3 regions of the Clostridium sp. 'White wine YQ' genome follow, and region 3 is predicted to be linked to each of the others. Evidence: a T-box and tRNA genes for the amino acid it is inferred to sense, from the RefSeq annotation. Region 3 holds a T-box; the other regions hold tRNA genes.
What was found. A T-box is a leader RNA that pairs with one kind of tRNA and senses whether it is charged. The one in region 3 lies ahead of argS (arginine--tRNA ligase), so its partner is inferred to be a tRNA-Arg.
Positions count from the first base shown of each region.

Region 1: it encodes a tRNA-Arg, which carries the amino acid that the T-box ahead of argS (arginine--tRNA ligase) is inferred to sense. The anticodon was not compared.
Region 2: it encodes a tRNA-Arg, which carries the amino acid that the T-box ahead of argS (arginine--tRNA ligase) is inferred to sense. The anticodon was not compared.

Region 1 covers NZ_JAQYUU010000009.1:58,557-63,111, reverse strand. Annotated here, with positions in the region: gene PTZ02_RS17590 (hypothetical protein) at 1-319, opposite strand, end outside; gene PTZ02_RS17585 (hypothetical protein) at 309-1,109, opposite strand; gene PTZ02_RS17580 (hypothetical protein) at 1,237-1,686, opposite strand; tRNA gene PTZ02_RS17575 (tRNA-Arg) at 2,118-2,192, opposite strand; gene PTZ02_RS17570 (pyridoxamine kinase) at 2,407-3,267, opposite strand; gene PTZ02_RS17565 (DUF2207 domain-containing protein) at 3,358-4,555, opposite strand, start outside.
Region 2 covers NZ_JAQYUU010000009.1:31,086-35,640, forward strand. Annotated here, with positions in the region: gene PTZ02_RS17435 (AAA family ATPase) at 1-670, shown strand, start outside; gene PTZ02_RS17440 (DegV family protein) at 725-1,600, opposite strand; gene PTZ02_RS17445 (sensor histidine kinase) at 1,903-2,772, shown strand; tRNA gene PTZ02_RS17450 (tRNA-Arg) at 2,835-2,911, shown strand; gene PTZ02_RS17455 (hypothetical protein) at 3,140-3,967, shown strand; gene PTZ02_RS17460 (hypothetical protein) at 4,056-4,555, opposite strand, start outside.
Region 3 covers NZ_JAQYUU010000001.1:648,063-652,617, forward strand. Annotated here, with positions in the region: gene PTZ02_RS03105 (hypothetical protein) at 1-730, shown strand, start outside; gene PTZ02_RS03110 (site-2 protease family protein) at 992-1,630, shown strand; gene trmB (tRNA (guanosine(46)-N7)-methyltransferase TrmB) at 1,640-2,275, shown strand; T-box leader at 2,444-2,669, shown strand; gene argS (arginine--tRNA ligase) at 2,728-4,419, shown strand; gene PTZ02_RS03125 (FeoB-associated Cys-rich membrane protein) at 4,494-4,555, opposite strand, start outside.

The sequences.
Region 1 (4,555 bases), on a different contig from region 3:
AAATTATAATTTTATATTTATTTAGTGCTCTTATGTAAATATATTTATTTTCACTATTTACGTTAGAAATTGGAGCTGTTATGAAGAAAATTAACGGAATTATTAACCACACTAAAACAAATGGATTAGAAAATATTCTAAAGAAATAATCCCATTGATTTACCTCCTTTCCAGTTGTATTGTAATATTCAGTAACCTTACTCATATAAACTTTGCAGGTAATTAGGGTAATTATAAAACTTCCCATAACTAAGTTCTTATTGTAACATTTCATCAAGTTATACTTTATTAAGCTAACCATACTTATATCAGTTCTCATATATATATTCCTTCCTAGAAAAATAGAAAAATGCTATTCCAAAAATTAATGTGATAAATATGAATTGCATGATTAATTGATACCCATTTATACCACCTGCTAATAAAACAAAATCTGTAGTTACTTTTGTTTTAAATTGTAATGGTAATCTTAAAGTTTCTGTTACATAATTAGTCACATAGAAAAATATCCCGGGAGCTAACAAAACTATAATTTCATTATTTACTATCGTTGAAACTGCCAGTGCTATAGTGGAATATGTAAACCCAATAACAAATTCAACTACAAAAAAAAGCAAAACATATATATATGGCTGTGACATCAATATATCGTTAAAAATCCCGCCTACTGCAGTTGTTGTATCTTTAATACTTCCTCCTATAAAGACATTAAGAATGTAAAATAGAACTGTGCTTGGTAACGTTACACTTAATCCTCCAACTATACCACCTGCCAAAAACTTACTTATGCAATACCTTTTATTAGATATTCTTACATTAATAAATTTATTAAACCCCTTTTTTCTATCCTGTAAAAAAGAAATTCCAAATACAAAAGAGCATACAATTGGAATGAAATTCATATATATAGAACTTGTTTGTGTAAAGATTGTAAACTCATTGAAATATCCATAATTAATGGCTTCTTGCAATGACAAAGAAGCTACTGAATAAGGTATAATCTCAGGTATGTTCCTATATATTCCATACAGGTTAACTGTAATCATCGCTATTATAAAAAAAACAAAACTTTTCCTACTAATAGCCCTTTTAATCTCATCTATTACCATATTCTTCTCCTCTACCAATCAATGTAATATTTGTAGCAACAAAGTTTTCTATAGTATCCTTATTGCTACAAATAAAAACAAAAAATCTATGCTTTATATTTATAACTAGATATAAGCTAACTTACTTTTAGTACCACCCAAAAGTACCACTTGCATTTCTATAGTCTGTAGTACTATTTATATTCTTAAGTGCAAGATAATAAGTGCTTCCTAAACTCATTTTTTTCCCACTATACCCTTCTGGAATCGGAACATTCCCAGATCCTTGTTTTGCTAATACTGTTGATGAATATATATTACTTGCTGCATTTAGATCTGCATATGGGCTAGCTACAGCTCTAGCTTGTACATAATATGAATCCACATCATATATCGTTGCTAAGTTAATGTATCCACTTGAGTAACTTAAATAATCCTTTGAATCTCTTGTATCATCTGCATCAACTGCTCTAAAGCTTGAATATGGAGCCAACGCCATATAAAATGCCTTAGATTGAGCTATGTTATCCTTCCCAAAAATAAATGCGCATAACAATAAACCTAACATCACCTTTACTACCTTTTTTGTATTAATCACTTGATCCTCTCCTTCTAATATTCTACATTTTTAACAATCTGTGCACACATTGTCCAATAAATAATATCATATTATGTTTGTTATAATTTGTAATTTTTTGAAAATAATATAACATTTTGTAACACAATTTAATCTAATATTTTACATATTAATCATTATTTTGTTTCATTTCCATTACGTTCTAATTATCTTTATCTAAATTTTGAATTGTTTTTAAATTTTATAAATAAAAAACTTAATATGCTAATTATATTTGTCAAATTCCAATAATTTAATTTCACTTGATACGATATCTTTCTCAATATATATAACGCTCAAAACATACAATAAATTACATATTGTAAAAAAATAAATGAGTCAACTATTTTAGTTAATCCATTTCAATGAACAAAAAAAAGCTTAACCATAACGGCTAAGCTTTTTTAAACAACTGGTACCCCCGGCGGGAATCGAACCCACAACGGTCCCTTAGGAGGGGACTGTTATATCCATTTAACTACGAAGGCCTATAATTTAGTTATGAAACTTAATTTATACTTGTTTGAAAATTGTGGTTTCAAACAATTTTCTGGCACGTATAAATTATAGTTGAATCTAAATTATATAATTTGAATGTGAAACTCAAATTATATGTAAGATTTACATAGCATATTTATAGAATACACCATGGAAATCACTATTAAATTTTAATATATTAGGGTTTTACTGTCAACTTACAAATTATATCTCAGAAAGCTCTAATAACTCAAATTCCTCCATAATTAGCTCTCTCATGAAGCTTTCTAGTGGTAAGCCTTCTCTTATATCCTTAACCTTGCCATTGCTCTCAGTTATCATCTTATATATAAAGCTGCAGGACTTTCGTAAACTTTCCTTAAACCCTTCTTCCTTAAGCATATATCCAACCACAAGTGAAGCAAAGGTGTCTCCTGTTCCTGGGAATGATACATCTACATGAGGATTTTCTATTTTATAGAATCTTTCCTCTTCTCCATCATAAGCCAAGGTTAATACCTTATCATTACCCTCTTCTTTTGCAGAAGTTAATACTACTTTTTTTGCTCCTAGCTTTGATAGCTTTATTAATATTTCCTTCCACTCAGCTATATTTCTACAGCCTTTATATTCTATATTCAGCAGCATTTGAGCCTCTGTAACATTTGGTGTTATTATGTCACCATGAGCTATAAGCTCTCTCATTTCTCTAACCATATCCTCAGTTATTGAAGGATAAAGCTCTCCATCGTCCCCCATTACGGGATCAATTAACACCAAGTTATCTTTTCTTTCAAAATACTCTATAAAATCCTTTATAAGTTCTACTTGTTTATAAGAACCTAAATATCCTGTATATATACAATCAAAATCTAAGTTAAGCTTTTTCCAATGTTCTATATGTTTCCCCATATATTCTGTTAAATCCTCAAAGGCAAAACCTTCATATCCACCAGTATGAGTTGATAAAACTGCTGTAGGTAATGCACACACCTGAACTCCCATAGAGGATAATATAGGAACTATTGTATTTAAAGAAGCTTTTCCAAAGCCACATAGATCATGTACTGCTGCTACTCTTTTCATAAATTATTCCCCCAAATAAAAAGTGAGCTTTTTATTATATAAGCCCACTATTTAAATTTCTATATTAAATTATATCACAGTTAATGATTTTTAGAAGGCACTACTTCCTCCACCTCCACCAAATCCACCGCCTCCGTCTCCCCCTGTGAAGCTGGAGCTTGAACTTGTATTAGGAGCACTTTGACTAAATTGATCATTAAAGTTATCCTGATAAGACATTGTATAGAAATATAAGAATCCATAATTACACATAGGATTATATGCATCATTATATCCTGGAGTTCTTCTTATATGCTCTGATATCATCTCAAATATATCTAATGAAATAGCGTAAGGGAGTATTCTTTGCCATACATCTAGTTTCTTTAGTCCTTCCTTATCATCTAGGTCTACTAAATATCTCTTAAAGGCTTTCCATTTAAGTCTTTCATTTTCATATTCATTGGTTAATCTATCTTTTCCTGCTAAGTGGACATACATATTAAGGTCATAAGCATCCTCATTTACTCTGCTAACCCATTCATTATATCTATCCCTAAAGCTTTTCTCACTTGCATCTTCCATTAGTGTAGAAAAATCTACTCTACCATTTTGTGATAATTTATTTAACCAGTATAATAAATACTTTTCACTCTTTAATAAATAAGATTTATCTACCCCATTTACTAGATTAAATGCAACTTCCTCATAATTATCTTCATCTATCTTTTCTTCAAACTTAATAAATCCTTTATTAGCTAAATATAATATACTTGCTAAGAAATCCTTCATTTCAACATTATTATCAAGTAAGACAGTTACTAAGGCTGGAGTCATATCTGATGGTATATCCTCATAATGATCTCCATTAAAGAATATATAGTCTTCTCTATATTTTGCTATTTCTTTTTTTCTCTTATTACTAACAGCATAAATTGAGCCACCTATTAATATCATTCCTAGGGTTATCCCTACCATTATTGCTATGTTTGTTTTATTATTTTCTTTAAGTGATTCGTTCTTATATTCATCATAGTTTTTATCTATAGTTTTTGAAGTATTTACCCAAGCTACTGGAAAGTGTACAGTTGCCCCTATTACTTCATTCTCTTCCATATTACTTAAGCTTAGTTTAATAAACTTATTATCAATATTACCTGCTACTCCTCTACTAGGCCCTTCACCAGTGAAGCTAACATCACTTGTAATACCCTTTGGTAAGGTAATATAAACATTTATACTATCTGTTTTAACGTTATCTTCATTTTTATAAAAAACCCACTTAAGTTCAGATAAATCATTATATTTT
Region 2 (4,555 bases), on a different contig from region 3:
AAAAGAGAAAAAAGTACAAGAAGATATATTTAATAATGAAAAAGAATTATATACAAGAATATCAAATAATGAGGCAATATTAGAAAGAGTAAAAGTAATTAATCTACAGTGTGAAAAGGAAGAAAGTAAGTATAACATTGTAGGGGAGATAGCAAGAGTAGCAAATGGAGATAATAGCCAAAGAATAACCTTTGAGAGATATGTCCTTGCCGCATATTTTGATGACATAATAAAAGCAGCAAACTTAAGACTTACCAAAATGACGGGAGATAGATATTTACTAAAAAGAAAAGAAGAAAAGGGTAAAGGAAGAAAGCAGGAAGGCTTGGAGCTTGAAGTATTTGATAATTACACAGGAAAAGCACGTCATGTAAAGACTTTATCAGGAGGAGAAAGTTTTAAGGCTTCACTATCTTTAGCATTAGGATTAGCAGATGTAGTGCAAAGCTATGCTGGAGGGGTAACGGTAGATACCATGTTTGTAGATGAAGGCTTTGGAACATTAGATCCTGAATCACTAGATAATGCAATCAATTGTTTAATAGAACTTCAGCATAATGGAAGATTAGTAGGAATAATCTCTCACGTACCAGAACTAAAAGAGAGAATAGATGCTAGATTAGAAATAACACCTGCAAAGGAAGGTAGTAAGGCAGGCTTTAAGATTTAATATTATTCAATATAAAAAATCCCTTTAGTTCTCGACTAAAGGGATTCTTTTATATTATGGTTCTCTATTTTCACCTAAGAAGAATACTGCTAGAGTTCCAGCACCTGTATGGCTTCCTATTACAGTTCCAATATAATTTATTATTACTTCTTTTACATTAAAATCTTCTTTTATAGACTTAGCTAAAGCTTCAGCATCCTCAAAGCAATCAGAATGAGTTACCATGATTGTTTGATCTTCTGGATTAACAATATTCTTTTTCATATCATCTAATAAGTGCGCAGTAGCTTTTTTTCTACCTTTAGCTTTAGCAAAAGGAACAAGGGATCCTGCATCATTAATATACATAATAGGCTTAATATTTAATATTCCACCTACAACTGCAGTTGTTGAAGATATTCTTCCACCTCTTTTTAAGTGATTTAAATCATCAACAAAGAAGAAATGATTAACTTTAGGTATGGTAGCTTCTATCCAAGAAACCAATTCTTCCTTTGAACATCCTTCTTGTCTTTTCTTAGCAGCTAAGTAAACCAAAAGACCTTCGCCGCCAGAAGCAGCTTTTGAGTCAATTAAGGTTATATCTGCATCAGGGTATTCTTCTAACACTTCATTTCTTGCCATAACTGAACTATTAAAAGTTCCACTTAAGGCAGAGGAGAAGCCTATATATATAATTCCTTTTCCGTCTTTAACATGTTTAGTAAATTCTTCTGCAAATCTATATGCGTTAATTTGTCCAGTAGTTGGTTGTTCTAAATTTCTTATACCATCATAGAAGTCTTTGTATTTTAATGTTATACCACCGTCATCTACATACTCTTTTCCTTTAAATAAGCAAACCAATCCAAGTGATGTGACTTCAATTTCATTAAGTAAATCTGCGGATAAATCACTAGGTGAATCAGTTATGATAACATAATCTTTCATATCTACTCTCCTTTAATATATAGGATTTTAGCTTATAAACCTAATATATACTTCTTAGTAAAGTATATGTATAAAATATAAACTTAGGATAATACATTTATAATATCACTTTAATTCTAATGTATTAGAATTAATTATTCAATGGACTAATTTCATTGAAAAGCTTTAACAGTATATATTTTATAAATAAAGGGAATAATTTAGAGGATACAAATATATGGACAAATTTTCCAATTTATTGTAAAATTGTAAGGGGAGAAAGTTATATAAAGTGTATGCACTAAGATAGAGGAGTATATGCCATGGTTGAATTAAGGGAAGAGTCTAATTTTTATGAAATTTTGGGAAATACCTTAACTGATTATGAAAAGAAAGTTAACTTGTGCAAGGATCTTCAAGGTGTAAGAGAAGATTTTATTTTAAATATAGCACATGACCTAAGAACTCACTTAAATGTAGTTTTAAGTGTTATTCAGTTACTTAAAATTAAGCATAAGTCAGTGAATGAGGGTGACAAGAAGTGGAAAGAGTATACACAAACTATTACAAAAAGCTGTTACAAGATGTTAAAGCTTGTGAATAATCTTATTGATGTGACGAAATTAGAAAATGACTATTTTATATGTAATAAGGAAAATCTAGATATTATATGTTTAGTAGAGAATATAGTTAACTCTGTTAATGAATATGCTAAGGATAAAAACATATCTATAATTTTCGATACAAATGAAGAGGAATGCAAAATGTCAGTAGATCCCGAAGTTATTGACAGAATAGTTATGAATCTACTTTCAAATGCAATTAAGTTTTCTCCAAAAAATTCAGAAATTCTAGTTAATCTAACTGTTAGTGAGGAAGATGTAAAGATAGAATTTAAGGATCAAGGTCCTGGAATTCCAAAAGAAGAAATGGAGTTAATATTTAATAGATTCCACAAGGTTGTAAAAAATATTACTTCAGAGTATGAAGGAAATGGAATTGGACTAAATTTAGTATACAATTTAGTAAAAACTCACAATGGAAATATTTCTGTATATAATAATAAAGATAAGGGATGTAACTTTATAGTAACATTACCTAGGTGCATTGATGAAGAATGTGGATTCAGCAGAAAAATAAAAGCAAATACTAAGGTACAAGTATTAGAAATCGAATTTTCGGATATTTACTAGACTTCATGTATTGACTTTATAAAATTATATATGATATTATAAAACTTGTGAATTAAATATTTGCGGCGATAGCTCAGCTGGATAGAGCATTTGACTACGGATCAAAGGGTCGGGAGTTCGAATCTTCTTCGCCGCACCAAAACCAAAGGTGGTTAGGCTTGCAAAGGGGTGCTTGTTTATCCACTTTTTTATTTTGGATAAATGAGGCTTTTGCAGGCCTTTTTTTATTTGCTATAGAAATCCCTCATATGTATTTTTATGGGTTAACATGATAAAATAAACTTAAATATAATTTTGAGGAATATTATCAAAACAAAGGATAACTTTGTAATAATACTTAACTGAAAGATGGATTTGTGGGGGAAAAATGAAGAAACTTAATATTATATATGCAATTAGCATTATTTCTGTAGCACTAAGTTTAAATGGTTGCACAAAAAGCATTGGTGAAGATTATCAAAAATATATAAGTGCAGATGTAAATAGTTTGAGTGGTTTACTGGAGAAGTTCAATTTAACTAGTGTAGAAAGTAAACAAAACTATGAAGGTGTAGACAGGGATTATAAAGATTTAAATGGATGTATGGAAGTTATGAATTTATATTCTGTAGAAGGAACTGACATAACAATACTTTATAATTCTAAGTTTGATAATGGAGATGTTAGAGTTATACTTGTTAAGCCTGATGGTAAAGTAACCGATATTGTAAAAAATAATGGAGATGGAAGTATAAATGATAAAATACCTCCTGGAAAATCTGTAATAAAAATTATCGGTGTTAAGGCTACAGGAAATTTAAAAATAAATGTTACACTTACAAGTAATGAAGAAATAAGTAAGTTGGGAAAATTTGATAAAGATGGAGAGTACATGTTTCCATTAAAAAAACAAGTAAAAGGCAATTATTTTTCTGCAAAGTTTTATAGGGTAAATGTTTTGAATAATAAAATAGATAAATTAGCTAAGATTGATATAAATGGGCAAATTATAGATGGGACAGTAACAACAAAGTTTTCTGATGACGGCTGGGGAAATTCCGGAGTAGTAAAGGCTACTGTACAATCTAATTCTATTGAAAATATAGATATAAAAATAGATAATAAAAACTTCCAATCTACAAGTTGGGGTATTAAGGAAGGAAACTTTAGTCCGTCTGGTGGTGACTTACCAGATATTTTAAAAGGACTTAATTAACAAATTTATAGCTGCAATATTAATATATATTGTTTAGAAAGTGAGTTATCGTTGAGGCAAATTTTGCTCATTTAAGTCCCCATAAAGTTTAGTCCCATATAGCGTTTAATATGTCTAATAACTTATCAGTAGGTAGTAACTTACCAACAGGACCATATCCTTCGCCTTCAAAAGCCATTTCGTTACTGATTTCATCATTCTTATCTAGATCAAAATAAAGCTTAGTATAGGTAAAGGTCTCCTTTTCACCATTGTCTTTAGTGTATTCAAAGGTATGTTTTTTAGGGTAATCAAGTTCTAGAAGCATGCCTTTTCCTTTTATATCATCAAGCATAAATATACTTTTATATTGTCCTTTAATATTCTTAACTCTTGAATTAATCTCATTAACTAGGGCATTAAATTTCTTATCATCTTTTGTAAATGTGGTTGTATTGCCTTTACCATAATAGATTATTTTTTCAGGCATAGCTAAAGTATGAGTATTTTCATCAGTCTCATTCTTACTAGAATTGGTAGATATATTTGTTGCATCTGGTTTTTGTGATGAGCAAGCATCAAATAATGATATAGAAAAAATCAAGACTA
Region 3 (4,555 bases):
TTTAAATTATATTTGGCTTTCAGATAGAAATAGAATATTATTTGTAGATAAAGAAAGCAGTGAAGGAAAGAAGAGTAATTTCTTTTTAAATTATTACGATGCAAGTAAGAATGAAGTAGGAAAAGTTGAAAAGTTAGATTCATTAGATCAAGGCGCAGTAGTAGATAGTATTGATGCCTCAACGCTTCATAATGTAACTTATATAAAAGTTAATGAAAAAGGAGTCAAAGGTTTAGTTTATAGAATTGATATTAATCATAAAATTACAAAAATGAATCTAAACAGCTCGATAATTGGAAGTATAAAAGTAATTCCTCATGTGGATAGACTCATTTATGAAGATGATTTAAATGGAAATATATATGCGACTAATCCTAATATAAGGCTATCATTTACGAACAAAACAAAATTATTATATATAGATAGCAATGATGTAGTATATGTTGGTATTGCTGAAGGTGGAAAGATATCTAAAGTTATGTATGGTAGCTTAGACACTGATACAGGAAGTTGGAAAACAGTTCTGTTCGATAAACCTGTTGATAAAGAAAATATTTTTGTTTCTCAAAAAGGCGATGTAATGGTGAATGATATGTTACAAGGTATAATAAAAGATGTAACAATGTCAAAGGAATATAAATATGAAGGAACATATTTAGGTGTATATGATTTAGGAATAGCTTCAACATCACAAGGAAAACTTATTAAAACACCTTTTAATAAAGAGTAACTTATATAAGGATGGATCTGCTCCATCCTTTTTATAATATATAATGCATTAAAGAATTTACATGTCACTTAGAGCTTTTAGAAGTTTTAACTAAGAGTTTTGACATGAGATGTAATATGATTTTTGCATTATATATACTTAATAAATTGACTATAATCAGCAATAGTGGACATAGTTAGTAATAATGAATTTTTCTTTAATAGATAATTCATTATTTAAATTTCTTATGCTATAATATCATTTATATAAGGAGGATTGAAAATGAATTTTAATATGTTAAATATTGTACTATCTATACCTGCAATTTTGGTTGCATTTACATTTCATGAATATGCACATGCATGGATGGCTGATAGATTGGGTGATAAAACCGCCAGATTCCAAGGAAGATTGACATTAAATCCTTTAGCGCATGTAGACCCTATGGGATTTATTATGATTTTAATATTTGGATTTGGATGGGCAAAACCTACACCAGTTAATCCAAGGGCATTTAAAAATTATTATAAAGATGATTTAAAGGTATCTATAGCAGGACCATTAGCAAATTTAATTGTTGCTATTATATTTACTGTAATTACGGGGATATTTTTTCGCCTTACTATGGGAAGTAATGGGGATCTTGCTTATTTAACAGCAAGAATGCTTTTGATGATTGTTACAATTAATGTTAATTTATTTTTCTTCAACCTATTACCCGTGCCAGGATTTGATGGATTTAACATATTAGAAGATTTATTTCCAAGAGCATTTAGAAGAATTGGAGATCAAATATACAAGTATCAAATGATAATATTCTTTATTGTAGTGTTTTTTGCTTGGAAAGTAATATCAGGACCATCAGCAGCAGTTATAGAACAATTATCAAAACTAATGGTATTTGTAGCGAATTTATTTTAAGGAGGAACCATGAGACTAAGGAAAAAGTGGTGGGCAAGACCAGAATTAGAAGCAGATCCAAAGGTTATTGTAAATCCAAAGGAGTACAAAGGAAAATGGAGTGAGGTCTTTGGAAATAATAATCCTATATATTTAGAATTAGGTTGTGGAAGAGGTCAATTTGCAGCTTTAAATTGCAGAAACAATCCTAATATGAACTATATAGCAATTGATTTAAAAGATGAAGTATTAGTTAACGCCTTAAGAAGAGTTAACGAAGAAGGCGTAGAAAATATTAGACTGATACCTCTTAATATTACTTTTATAGAAGAGGTTTTTGATAAAGATGAAATTTCTAAAATATATATAAATTTCTGTAATCCTTGGCCAAAAGACAGACATAAAAAAAGAAGATTGACTCATAGCAGATTTCTTGAAATCTATAAGGGTTTCTTGAAGAATGGTGGACAAATTTGGTTTAAAACAGATGATAAAGAACTTTTTGATGAATCACAAGAGTATTTTAAAGAATCAGGCTTTAATATTGAATTCCTGACTTATGATTTACACAAATCAGATTTTAAAGAAAATATTATGACTGAATATGAAACAAAATGGACTGGCCTAGGAAAGAATATAATGTTTTTGACTGCTAGGTTAAAATGAGGAATAGAGGTTGTCTTAAATTTTCATTAAGGCAACCTCTATTTATATTAGCTAATGATATATTGTAACAAGTGGTTTTCATAGCAAAATACATTAAATAGAACTAATGATGCTATTTTTATTGACATTTTTTAAATGTAAAATGTATAATATGAATAATGTAATATTTTAAATTCTGGGAAGAGGAAAGTAGTTTAATTAGTATCTTTAAGCGAGCAGAGGATGGTGTAAGCTCTGTAGGAGAGATTAAAATGAAGAGAGCCTTGGAGAAGCTGCCTGGTGTTTTCTATTGGGTAGTCGCAATTTAAGCGTTAGATGATTGAGTGGCATTATAGTGTTTTAAGTATAACACTATTTTGAATTAGAGTGGTACCGCGGGAATTCCGTCTCTTTATTTTTATAATAAAGAGGCGTTTTTATTTGAAAAAATATAACAACTAGGAGGAAGAAAGATGGATTATAAAAAGATTGTAGCTGAAAGAATTGGTTCAGTTATTGAATTAGAGAAAGATAAGATTGAAGCATTAATTGAAATACCCCCAAATGGTGATATGGGAGATTATGCCTTCCCATGCTTCCAATTATCTAAAGTATTAAGAAAAGCTCCAAATATGATTGCAGCTGAGCTTAAAGATAAGATAAACGTTGAAGGGTTTGAAAAAGTTGAAAACCTAGGACCATACCTTAACTTTTTTGTAGATAAAGGATCTTTTTCAAAAAATACAATTGAAAATATTATAGATTTAGGAGATAAATATGGATCATCAAATATAGGAAATGGTGAAACTGTATGTGTTGAATACTCATCTCCTAATATTGCAAAGCCTTTCCATGTAGGACATTTATTCTCTACAGTAATAGGAAATGCTCTTTACAAGATGTTCAATTTCCAAGGATATAAATCAGTTGGAATAAATCACTTAGGTGACTGGGGAACTCAATTCGGAAAGCTAATTTCTGCTTATAAAAGATGGGTAGATGAGGAGGCTCTTGAAAGAGAACCAATAAATGAATTACTAAGAATATATGTAAAATTCCATGATGAGGCAGAAAAGAATCCTGAACTAGAAGATGAAGGAAGAATGTGGTTTAAGAAATTAGAAGATGGAGATCAAGAAGCTAATGAGTTATGGAAGAGATTCACTGAACTATCTCTAAAAGAGTTTAATAAGGTATATGATGAGTTAGGTGTAAAGTTTGATTCATATGCAGGTGAAGGTTTCTATAACGATAAGATGGATGTTGTTATAAAAGAACTACAAGAAAAGAAACTTTTAACTGAAAGTAATGGGGCACAAGTAGTAATGCTAGAAGATTATAATATGCCTCCATGCATAATATTAAAATCAGATGGAGCTACTATATATGCTACAAGAGATCTAGCAGCAGCTATGTATAGAAAAAATAATTATGATTTCAAAAAGAGCATATATGTTGTTGGATCACCTCAAGCACTTCATTTTAAACAAGTATTTAAGGTGTTAGAATTAGCTGGTCATGAATGGGCTAAAGATTGCGTACATGTAGGCTTTGGACTAATTAAGTTTGCTGATAGAAAACTATCTACAAGAAAAGGAGAGGTTATCCTATTAGAAGATCTATTAAGAGAAGCTAGAGAAAAGGTTCTTGAAACAATAAATGAAAAGAATCCTTCATTAGAGAATAAAGAAGAAGTTGCTGAAAAAGTTGGTATAGGTGCAGTAATATTTACTTACCTTAAAAATTCAAGAGAGAAAGATATAGTATTTGATTGGAAGGAAATGCTTTCTTTTGATGGAGAGACTGGCCCATATGTTCAATATGCTTATGCAAGAGCAAAAAGTATATTAAGAAAAGTTGGAGAAATTCAAGGGGAAGTAGATTATAGCAAATTAAGTTCTAAAGAGGAGTTTGAACTTATAAAAACACTAGAAAACTTTAATAAAAACATTCTTAGTGCTTTAGATAAGCTTGAACCTTCAATAGTAACTAGATACTCTGTTGATGTAGCTAAAGCCTTTAACAAGTTCTATAATTCTCATTCAGTTAGCAATTTAGAAGATGAAGGACTTAAAATAGCAAGAGTGAAATTAATCGAAGCTACTTGCCAAGTGATAAAGAATTCATTAGATTTGATAGGAATACAAGTTATAGAAAAAATGTAATTAAAATAAGAGGCTATTGCATATTGCAACAGCCTCTTATTTGTAAGTATATAAACATAAATGTGAGATATTACTTATTTTTTTATTTTAAGTCCATGGTCTTCTTCATACTTTGGGCAACTGCTTGAACAACTTC